Regions from separate parts of the Sporomusa sp. 246TCP1 genome, predicted to be linked through region 3. Evidence: riboswitches for the same ligand, from Rfam matches in the RefSeq annotation. Region 3 holds a riboswitch; each other region holds the start of a gene.
The links. Region 3 has a riboswitch for cobalamin ahead of AC1ECB_RS10015 (sirohydrochlorin cobaltochelatase). Riboswitches for the same ligand answer to the same signal wherever they lie in the genome.

Region 1: another riboswitch for cobalamin. It lies ahead of cobT (nicotinate-nucleotide--dimethylbenzimidazole phosphoribosyltransferase); the one in region 3 lies ahead of AC1ECB_RS10015 (sirohydrochlorin cobaltochelatase).
Region 2: another riboswitch for cobalamin. It lies ahead of AC1ECB_RS10790 (hypothetical protein); the one in region 3 lies ahead of AC1ECB_RS10015 (sirohydrochlorin cobaltochelatase).

The regions. Positions count from the first base shown of each region.
Region 1 covers NZ_CM170492.1:3,892,981-3,896,262, forward strand. Annotated here, with positions in the region: gene AC1ECB_RS18380 (nicotinate-nucleotide--dimethylbenzimidazole phosphoribosyltransferase) at 1-441, opposite strand, end outside; gene cobT (nicotinate-nucleotide--dimethylbenzimidazole phosphoribosyltransferase) at 434-1,474, opposite strand; cobalamin riboswitch at 1,553-1,735, opposite strand; gene AC1ECB_RS18390 (ABC transporter substrate-binding protein) at 1,839-3,005, opposite strand.
Region 2 covers NZ_CM170492.1:2,238,621-2,241,902, forward strand. Annotated here, with positions in the region: gene AC1ECB_RS10790 (hypothetical protein) at 1-1,503, opposite strand, end outside; cobalamin riboswitch at 1,818-1,998, opposite strand; gene AC1ECB_RS10795 (sirohydrochlorin cobaltochelatase) at 2,021-2,971, opposite strand.
Region 3 covers NZ_CM170492.1:2,029,271-2,032,552, reverse strand. Annotated here, with positions in the region: gene AC1ECB_RS10025 (2-hydroxyacyl-CoA dehydratase subunit D) at 1-134, shown strand, start outside; gene AC1ECB_RS10020 (acyl-CoA dehydratase activase) at 146-913, shown strand; cobalamin riboswitch at 996-1,179, shown strand; gene AC1ECB_RS10015 (sirohydrochlorin cobaltochelatase) at 1,348-2,241, shown strand; gene AC1ECB_RS10010 (adenosylcobinamide amidohydrolase) at 2,314-3,282, shown strand, end outside.

The sequences.
Region 1 (3,282 bases), 1.9 Mb from region 3:
TTGTATCGCTTGTTCGCGAGTCATAGCCGGACCTTCGGTACTATTGCGGCTGCCATAAGCCAGCTTTTTCCGGCATACTACCGGCGAGTGCGGCAGGTCGGCTGCAACACCAATATCTACCATAATTAGTCTGGCCTGAACATGGGCGGCAAACACCTGGATGGGCGCCTGCCCCTGACAAAAGCCGGTCAGTCGAGCTGCTGTTGTCAGTTGCTGTTGGTCAGTTGCAATTGCTATGCCATTATCAGCGGCCATAATAATGATGCTTTTTTCCAGCGCCCGTGGCCGTGGATTGCCGCTAATTCCTGCCAGCTTACAGGCAATGTGTTCAAAGGAATGCAGACTATTTAACGGCTTGGTCAGATTATCGACCCGCCGCTGACACCGTTCCATCGCTATACTATCAAGTGGTTTTATGGCTGCAATTAGTTCTTCAAGCATTGGCTTTGCCTCCCCTATTATTTAGCAGCTTAATGGCCACATAGAGCATATCGACAACCATTGAAGCCCCAATACCCTCCCCTAGCCGGACTCCCAGCTCCAGGCAAGCTTCTAACTGAAGCTGACGCAACGCAATAATATGAGCCGGTTCACCGGACAGGTGCGACGCAAACATATACTCTTTGCTCAGAGGATGAATGGCATTGGCGATTAAAGCCGCCGCCGTCGTGTTGAGCCCGTCAATGACGACAGCGCAGCGGTTGGCGGCTGAGCCAAGAATTACGCCGGCTAATGCACCTAGTTCAAATCCACCCACTTTGGCTAGAACATCTAATCCATCCTGAGGATTCGGTTTATTCACAGCTAAAGCCTGACCGACAATGTCCATCTTGGTTTTAAGGCGGCTGTCTGATATCCCGGTGCCCCGCCCGGTAACTTTCTCCGGAGCGAGACCGGTGAATGCTCCAACAATGGTAGCGCTGGACGTGGTATTACCAATGCCCATTTCCCCCAGGCAAAAACAACTATAGCCATGTTTCACCCGGTCATTAACAATATCAATGCCTGTTTCCACTGCTTGGATGGCCTGCTCACGCGTCATCGCCGGGCCTGCGGTAAAATCCTGTGTGCCATAGGCAATCTTGCGATGCCACAGTCCCGGAACATATGACAGATCGCCAGCAACGCCCATATCAACCACAACCATATCAGCACCGCAGAAGTTCGCAAAGGCATTGGCACTTGCACCTTGGGAGATAAGATAATTGGCTGTCATATGAATTGTTGTTTCTATCGGATAGGCACTCACCACTCGTCTGGCTACCCCATGGTCAGCTGAAGCTACCACCATACAAGGCTTAGGCAGTGCCGGATTCAGCTCGCCTGTTATCCCCGCATACTGCTCAACCATATCTTCCAATCGTCCCAGGCTGCCTGCTGACTGTAACACACCTGCCAGTCTAGTCTTTACCTGATCTTTAATTACTGTATCCGGCCTCATAATTTTCGCTACTGTTGCTTGCAGTAAACTCATAATAACCTCCATTATTTCTCTGATTCAAAAACAAAAGGCTTTTTTGGTTAAGCCCAAAAAAGCCTTCTTGTCCATGAAGGATGGTTGCGGTATAAGGCAGGTCTCCTGGCTCCCAGTTCATTAACTCTTACGCCTTCCCCTTGACGAGTGGCCGTGTAAGATCTCCCTGGTACAGTGGTGGGCCCGCGCCTATGTATAGTCTTCCCATACTCAGACTTCCCTATTCTCCCCTTAAGGGGCACCTTAGCCGAAAAATATGTGTATTTTTATGGTCATTATAACAGACGGCCTTACTACCGTCAATAAACTTATAAAAAATAAGCAGCCACTTAACTAAGTGACTGCTTATTATGTGATTAACCGTTTACGGTTTTACAGTGGCTTTAAACATTTGCTTGCCATCTTTCATCTCAATGATGACGGCATTTTTTACAGCATCATGGGTGGCATTTAAGGTGGTCGAGCCAGTTACGGTCATAAAATCCTTAGTCGCAGCTAATGCTTCGCGAATTTTAGCCGGCTCAGTGCTGTTGGCACGTTTAATGGCATCAATTAACACATTAGCAGCATCATAACCAAGTACTGCCAAGGCGTCAGGTGCCTGGCCATACTCTTTTTTGTAGGCCTCAACAAAGGCTTTGGATTCGGCGCTGGTGTCATCCACAGAGTAATGATTAGTGAAATAGGTATTATCTAAGGCCGCCGGAGTACCGATTTCTACTAATTTCGGTGAATCCCAGCCGTCGCCGCCAACCATAGGAACAGTAATCCCCATTTCACGGGCTTGTTTAACAATTTTACCTACTTCTTCATAATATCCCGGTACATACAGAATGTCAGCATTGAGTGCTTTGACCTTGGTCAAAATGGTTTTGAAGTCCTGGTCTTTTTGCAGATAGGCTTCTTCGGCAAGTACTGTACCGCCGCCTTTTGTAAAGGCATCCTTGAAGAAAGCAGCTAAGCCTTTGCTATAATCACTGCTGTTATCAACTAAGATTACAGCTTTTTTGAGTTGTAAGGTATTAAGTACAAAGTTAGCACCAACAGTACCCTGGAAGGGATCAATGAAACATACCCGGAAGGTATAGTCTTTTACTTTATTGGTTTTTTCATCAACAGTTACCTTGGGGTTGGTGGCACCTACTGCCAGAAAAGGAATTTTGGTTGCTTCAGCTACACTGGAAGCAGCAATGGCATTTGAGCTGGCAAACATCCCGGTAATAGCAACAACTTTATCTTGGGTTGCCAGTTTAGTCATCGCATTGGCAGCCTCTGAGGGCTCACTTTTGTTATCAGCAACAATCGCTTTAATCTGTTTGCCAAGTACACCACCTTTGGCATTGGCTTCTTTAATCGCCATTTTGGCACCATTGGCTGACGAGGTACCCATGGTGGCATTACCACCAGTCATTTCATTTAATACACCAATTTTGATTTCATTAGATGATGTACCGCCACAGCCGGCTAAAACACCGGTAATTAGCAGTACTGCTGTTAGCACAGCTACCATTTTTACACTTGACCTACTCATTTTGTAAATTTCTCCCCTCTTTTTTGGCCACAATACCTTGCCTTGCATCTCCAATCCCCGCATAAAGTGAGCCTGATAACGGCACTCTCCAACGAATGGTTTCAGGCTCAGGAAATGTTGGCCTTCCAAATACTATAAAAAGTATCCTGTCTAAATACTTTTATAGTATTTTTTTAACCTTGTTTACTATAGTTCTACATTATATTACATCCGCCGAGCTTTTTCAAGATAATTAGTGATAGCTATCACTAATTATCTTGAATTTCTTCACTGTTTG
Region 2 (3,282 bases), 210 kb from region 3:
AGCCTGCAATCCTACATATGTTGAAATAGTATCAGCCACGCCACAGCTAATAGCCAAAAGCACGATTTTGCCCCAGGGTATGCTTTCATCTTCCCGTTTTTGCAGCCAGCCATACATCCCGCTGCCATAAATCAAAAGCTCCAGCAAGAGCGCCTGCATACCATAGTTCAACAAAATAATGGGTGAAATTTGTCCAAAAGCCAGCATACCTAAGAGCATGCGGACAAGGGTCATAAGTGCCACTACACCCGGGCGGGGAATTAAGATAACCAGTGCCACCACCATCATATAGAGAAATACACCATTAAATAGGCCGGTAATCAAAAAACCGAACGGCCCCAGTAGAATATGAAAAAAATCATTTAGCAAGGTTGACGGAACATTAACTACCGCAAACGCAGCCGCGCCAAATAAAGCGATGGTTACCAGCCAGCGTGTTTTTAACACCGTCAGCACTTGTCGCAAACGTCTAAGTGCCACAAACAGACCTGCCAGTACCATTAGTGTTGCCATACTGACCACTACCAGCGCCTTGTTGTCTTTTTTTACAATAATAAGCGGCACTTCACACACCAGCGGCGGCTTTATTCCGTCTTGTAGTTCTGCTTGAAGAATATAAGTACCACCAGTCAAATCACGTTCATCTGCATATACCGGTATCTGCAGACGTTGCCAGGAGTCACCATTTAAGGCTGTAAAAGCTTCTAAAAAATTTTTTTGCCGGTCCAGTGCTCCGCCATTTACATCTTCATTGGTTGAGCCAGGAGTAAACAAGCCGTTCACCGGCTGATGACTGGCTGCATCCAACAGCCGGACAGTAACAACAGCCAGCTTCTGCACCCCGGACGGATTTACAATATCCACTCCCAAATGCGTTACCGGGTGAATGGCTTCAATCTCCTGATTAGAGGCGCCTTTGCCGACGACTAGATTTTTGTAATAGTCCCATTGCCGGTCTCGTAATACTAAGACGTTGCGACCCATACGGTCATCTGTTTTGCCGTCTTTATCCAAAGGTAAAACAATACCTGCCATGGTTACAGGAGCGGCAGCTTTACCGGTACCTACCTCTACATTAATCGGCACCTGCTGCGTAATTTCTCCGGCTGTAACAGCAGCTGTATACTTACCAGGCGGCAGCTCTGATGCCACTTGAAAGGACAGTAAGTCATACCACTGGCTGTAACCGCCTGCCAGCAGTTCTTGCCTTGTTAAAACATAATGGTCTGCTTGTTGGTTTATCTCCCAATTTTCCTGAGAACCAGCAGGCTTAAAACCCGGCGGCAGGCTGATAGTTATGACTATCGCTTTATCGGCTGAATCGCGGTTTTCAATACTAAAAAGCGCTGCTGCTTGCGTACCAGGAGTCACAGAATCCCTGACTTTCCCGAGATAATAGGGAAATTGACAGGAAAAAGACAGGCCATGCTGGGCCTGACCAGTAATTGTCAGCAATACAAACAGCACTGTTACTAAACCGGTCAGTGCTTTTTTGATGGGCAAATGCTTTCCCCCTTTTTTAGCGATAAAAAAATGCAGCCCCTGTATTTTTTAAGGGATGCATTTTTTCTTTTATCGTCGTATAAGCAGCCTCCTTGCATAAATTCTATTATTTATGTCATAGCAGAATTGAAAAAAGAAAGGGTCAATATTGACCCGCGCCAACGGCGCAAAGTTCTTAAGGAGCGTAAAGAAAATGGACTAAAATATTAAAACTCCTGGCCGTGGAAGGTCAGGAGTAATAACCAGTAAACGAATTAAGCTAGGTACACTTTGAAAGTGCCTACTAAATCCCCTCCCCATACCTCGTGGGTAACACGGTGATTGTCAGATAGGCAGTTCTCCTGACTTCGGATCAATGCTTGCTTAAACCTTCCCAGGACGATCATCCCAGTGGTATATCTTAAGCTTGCTCCCCGTTACAGTGGCGGGACCGCGCCGTCATTTAAACGGACTTCCCTATTAAGCCTTTAAGGCACCTATCTCGGATATATTTAATTTTCCATAAAAAAATTTGTGTCTAATTAATAACCGGAATGGCCGGACGATCTTTGCTTCTTTCGGTATAAGCTCCGGTAATAGCATCTTTTACATGTTGTACATAGATATCTTGAATGCCAACATTTTCACCGAGTCCATGAATATAGGTTTCTACTTTGAATCCAGCGGCGATCAACTGTGATTTAAAGGATTCCTTATCGTCACCAGCCATATCGTTATTTGCATGATCGCCGGCAACCAACATAATTGGCATTAAAGTAACTTTTTTAATTTTATTGTCTTTTAATTCCTTAATCACATTTTCAATGGTAGGATAACCCTCTACTGTGAATACAAAAACATTTTTTAAACCCGCATCCTGAATTTTCATTTGAAGGGCTGCATAGGCTGTATTAGAAGGATTTACGCCGCCATGACCCATTAGGGCAATTGCTTCACCTTTTCCTAATTTAGGGAATTGAGTTTGCATTGCTTTAATGGCAATCAAATAATCATCCGGTTTTTCACCCTCTTGTCCGGTGTAGTACAGGACCGGGCGACCAACGGAAATTTTTTCAAAGGATTTCTTATAATTATCAACTACATGCATAAGTTTTGCATATTCATCACCAGCTTCCATATGCAGCGGTTGAATAATAATTTCTTTATAACCATCGGCTTTCAATTTATCAAGTGCCTGTTTTTCTGTATCAAAGTGCAATCCGTCACGATCAGCTAATCGTTTAATAATAATACGAGAGGTAAATGCATGGCGAACTTCATAATCAGGGAATGCAGCTTTAATTTTGTCTTCAACCGCTTCTGTTGTAATTTTACGCGTATCTGCAAAAGTAGTGCCAAAGCTTACAACTAAAATTGCTTTTTTCCCTGCTGTTGCTTCGGCAGCATAGGTTTTTTGTCCAATAATAAGGACCCCAAAACATACTGTCATCAAAAATAAGGTCATCATAATCCAAATGGTTTTTTTCAAAATTCTTCACTCCTTATTTAGTACAAATATTTAGTGGAAATTTACAGAGAACTCAATTCACCTCCATATTGAAATAATAAGTAGACTTACCTCTTGCGTATTGGTTTATTTATATCATAGCAGAATTGTAAAAAGAAAGGGTCAAAAATGACCCGCGCAAAAAAGCGCAATGTTCAAAAGGAGTGTAGAAAAGAAAAATGGCTTAAATATTAAAACTCTCAACCGTTAAAAGTTGAGAGTAATAAACAGTAGAGTAAATACAAAACTCCTGGCGTATAAACCAGGAGTGAATTAGCTCAGAACGCTAAAAG
Region 3 (3,282 bases):
TTGAGAGCTTTACAATTGAAGCTAAATTAAAAGCAAGCGGCAGCAAGTTTCTCAAGATTGAAACTGATTATGTGAAAGAAGACAGCCAAAACATTCTGACCCGTCTAGAAGCTTTTAAACAAACATTAAAGTAGGGGAGATAACTATGGAATTTAAAATTGGCCTTGATCTTGGCAGCACCGCCATAAAAACTGTAATTGTTAAAGATAGAGAACTACTGTGGAAAAAAGTAGTACCAACAGCGCCGGGACAGGAAGCATTGGCCCTCAAATTAATTGACGATGGCCTGACTGATCTGGCGATAAAGAAAAAGGATATTGAAGGTATGTCTGTCACCGGGTATGGCAAGAATCTGATAACGCAGGCACATACCGTCATTGATGAAGTCTCCGCCAATGCTTGGGGAGTATACTTATTAAGCGGTAAAAAAGCGCGTACAGTGATTAATATTGGTGGACAGGATATAAAGATTATCCGAATTTCTGAAGATGGAAAACTTAGTGATTTTAAAATGAACGATAAATGTGCGGCTGGAACCGGGAGGTTTTTTGAAATGGCTGGGCGTATTTTGGACACCCCCATCTATGATTTTGCGGCATTAGCTGACAATGCTGATGCTTCTGTCAACCTCAACAGTACGTGTGCGGTTTTCGCAGAAAGCGAGATCGTATCTCTTTTAGCCAAAGGGACAAAAAAGGAGAACATCATTAGGGGATTGCATGAATCGATTGCCAGACGCATAGCTGGTATGCTGGGAAATCAAGAAATTGAGGACGATTTGTATCTTGATGGCGGTTCGGCAAATAATGGCGGACTTGCATCCGCCATTGAAGATGAAATTTTTAGAGATGTTAATGTTCTATCCTATCCCCAATTCACAGTTGCCTATGGCGCGGCATGTTCTTTGATGTAATGTTCACTCTGCTTGTTACTAATTGTTATTGACAATACCTGCCAAGAGGGTATAGTATTAATGATAATATGACGAATAACAACTAAATATTGCCGAGCCAGGTGCCCTACGGGGCTTAATAGGGAAGACCGGTGAAATACCGGCGCGGTCCCGCCACTGTAATGGGGAGTTAACCCAAGGTATGCCACTGAGACTACTGTGTCTTGGGAAGGGTTGGGTAAACTATGAGCCAGAGCCAGGAGAACTGCCTGTCTGTCAATCACCGTTATTTACTCACGAGCGATGAGGAGGGGATTATGGAGAGAGCTTTTTGGAACCGCTGTAGCAAGGCAGGGATAACCATAGAAAACGAACTCTATTAAAAATAAACCCCCTTTCTGAATTTCAGAGAGGGGTTTATTTAGTTACTATTACAAGAAATGAGGAGATAATGTATGACGCAAGAACAAGCTGCGAAAAAAAAAGCTATCATTGTTGTTAGTTTTGGCACTTCTTATCCAGAGTCCTTGAAGCTAAATATCGAGAGCGTGGAAAACCGCATTCGTGCCGCTTTTCCTGAATATGAGGTGCGGCAGGCTTTTACTTCGCGAACTGTTATCAGGATTTTGGCCGAACGTGACGGGATTCAGATTGCTAATGAGACACAAGCCTTAGAGCGGCTTCAGGCTGAAGGGGTTCAGGAAGTATATATTCAGCCGCTGCATATTGTGCCAGGGGCTGAATATGAAAAGATTCGAAGAATTGTTAGTCATTATACCCATGAGAAGGTTTTTGAAAAAATCCGGTTAGGCCGTCCGCTGCTCTACGCCATGGGGCAGGACAACCATCCTGATGATTACGAAATTGCCATAAAAGCGCTGGCAGCTCAATTGTCGGCAGCGGATTCGGCACATGCTGTTGTACTTATGGGACATGGCGGGATGCATCCGGCCAATGCCGCCTATGGTGTGCTTCAATTAAAGCTTGAAGATGCCGGATTTACAAATACGTATATTTATACGGTGGAAGGATATCCGTCACTAGCCAGAATTATCAGCAAGCTCAAACAGAAACAGGTAAAGAAGGTTACATTGATGCCATTTATGCTGGTAGCCGGTGACCATGCCACTAATGATATGGCTGGCGAGGAAGAGGATTCAGCTAAATCACAGCTAGTAGCGGCAGGCTTTGCGGTTGAGGTATATTTTAGTGGCTTAGGTGAAAATACAGCTATTCAAGATATCTATATAGCTCATCTCAAAGCCGCCATGGCTCATCCGCACCATGGACATGTTCATTGCTGCAGCAAGGGTCACTGCCACAGTCAGGGTCATGCGAGTCATTGTTGACCCGGGGCAGGAGAGCGGTCTGACTGACAATCATCGTTGATTTTGCAAGTAATCGTACGAGGGAGGAAAACAATGAAAAAGTGGTTACAAGGGCTGCTGGTGGTTATTATTTTGTGGAGTGGCGCTATTCCCTGTTTGGGTAGTGATCAAATACCTGTGTCTACCTTATCGACCGGGGATAAGGTATATCGGCAGGGTACCAGTCTGATCGTGGCTTTCCATGCTCCGCGGGATGTATTGAGCACTTCAGTGATCAACGGTGGCATCCGGCATGATCTTAAGGCAGTGTTTAATCATGATATGAAAGGCGCCATTGGTGTAACCGGTGCAAACTACCCTCAATATATGCAGCAAGTGGCCGGACAGCTGGGCTTGAATCCCGGCAAAGTGACCAGTATGGGTACAGCTGCATCGATGGAGAATGCTGTGATACAGTCTGAAAGCTATCAGTCGCTTACCGTAACTGCCATCGCTACCGGCGGTGTGGAAGGCAACGGCGGGCGGGTCGGCGATCCGGCATCGTATTTTACTCCTGGCAAAAAGCCGGCATCGTATAAAGCCGGGACTATTAATATTATGTTAGTTATTGATGCCGATCTTCCCGCTGGCACTATGGCCAGAGCGCTTGTGACTTGCACTGAGGCCAAAACAGCAGCCTTGCAGGAACTGGTAGCCGGCAGCCGGTTTTCGACCGGATTGGCTACCGGCTCAGGAACAGATCAGACGATTGTGATCACTAACCCAGGATCACCTCTATATTTGGAGGATGCAGGCAAACATGCCAAACTGGGAGAACTGATTGGTCGCACCGTCAAACAAGCCGTCAAGGATGCTTTGCTGCGTCAGAGCGGTTTATCCCCGCAAAAACAGCACAGTGTGCTGCGACGTATGAACCGCTTCGGCGTAACTGAGGACAGCCTTTATCAACAATATCAACAAGAATACGGAACAGTTGACAAACAACATTTTTTAGCATCGCTGCGCCAAGTGGACAAAGAGCCGGCTCTGGTAACAAGTACGTCACTGTATGTTCACTTATTG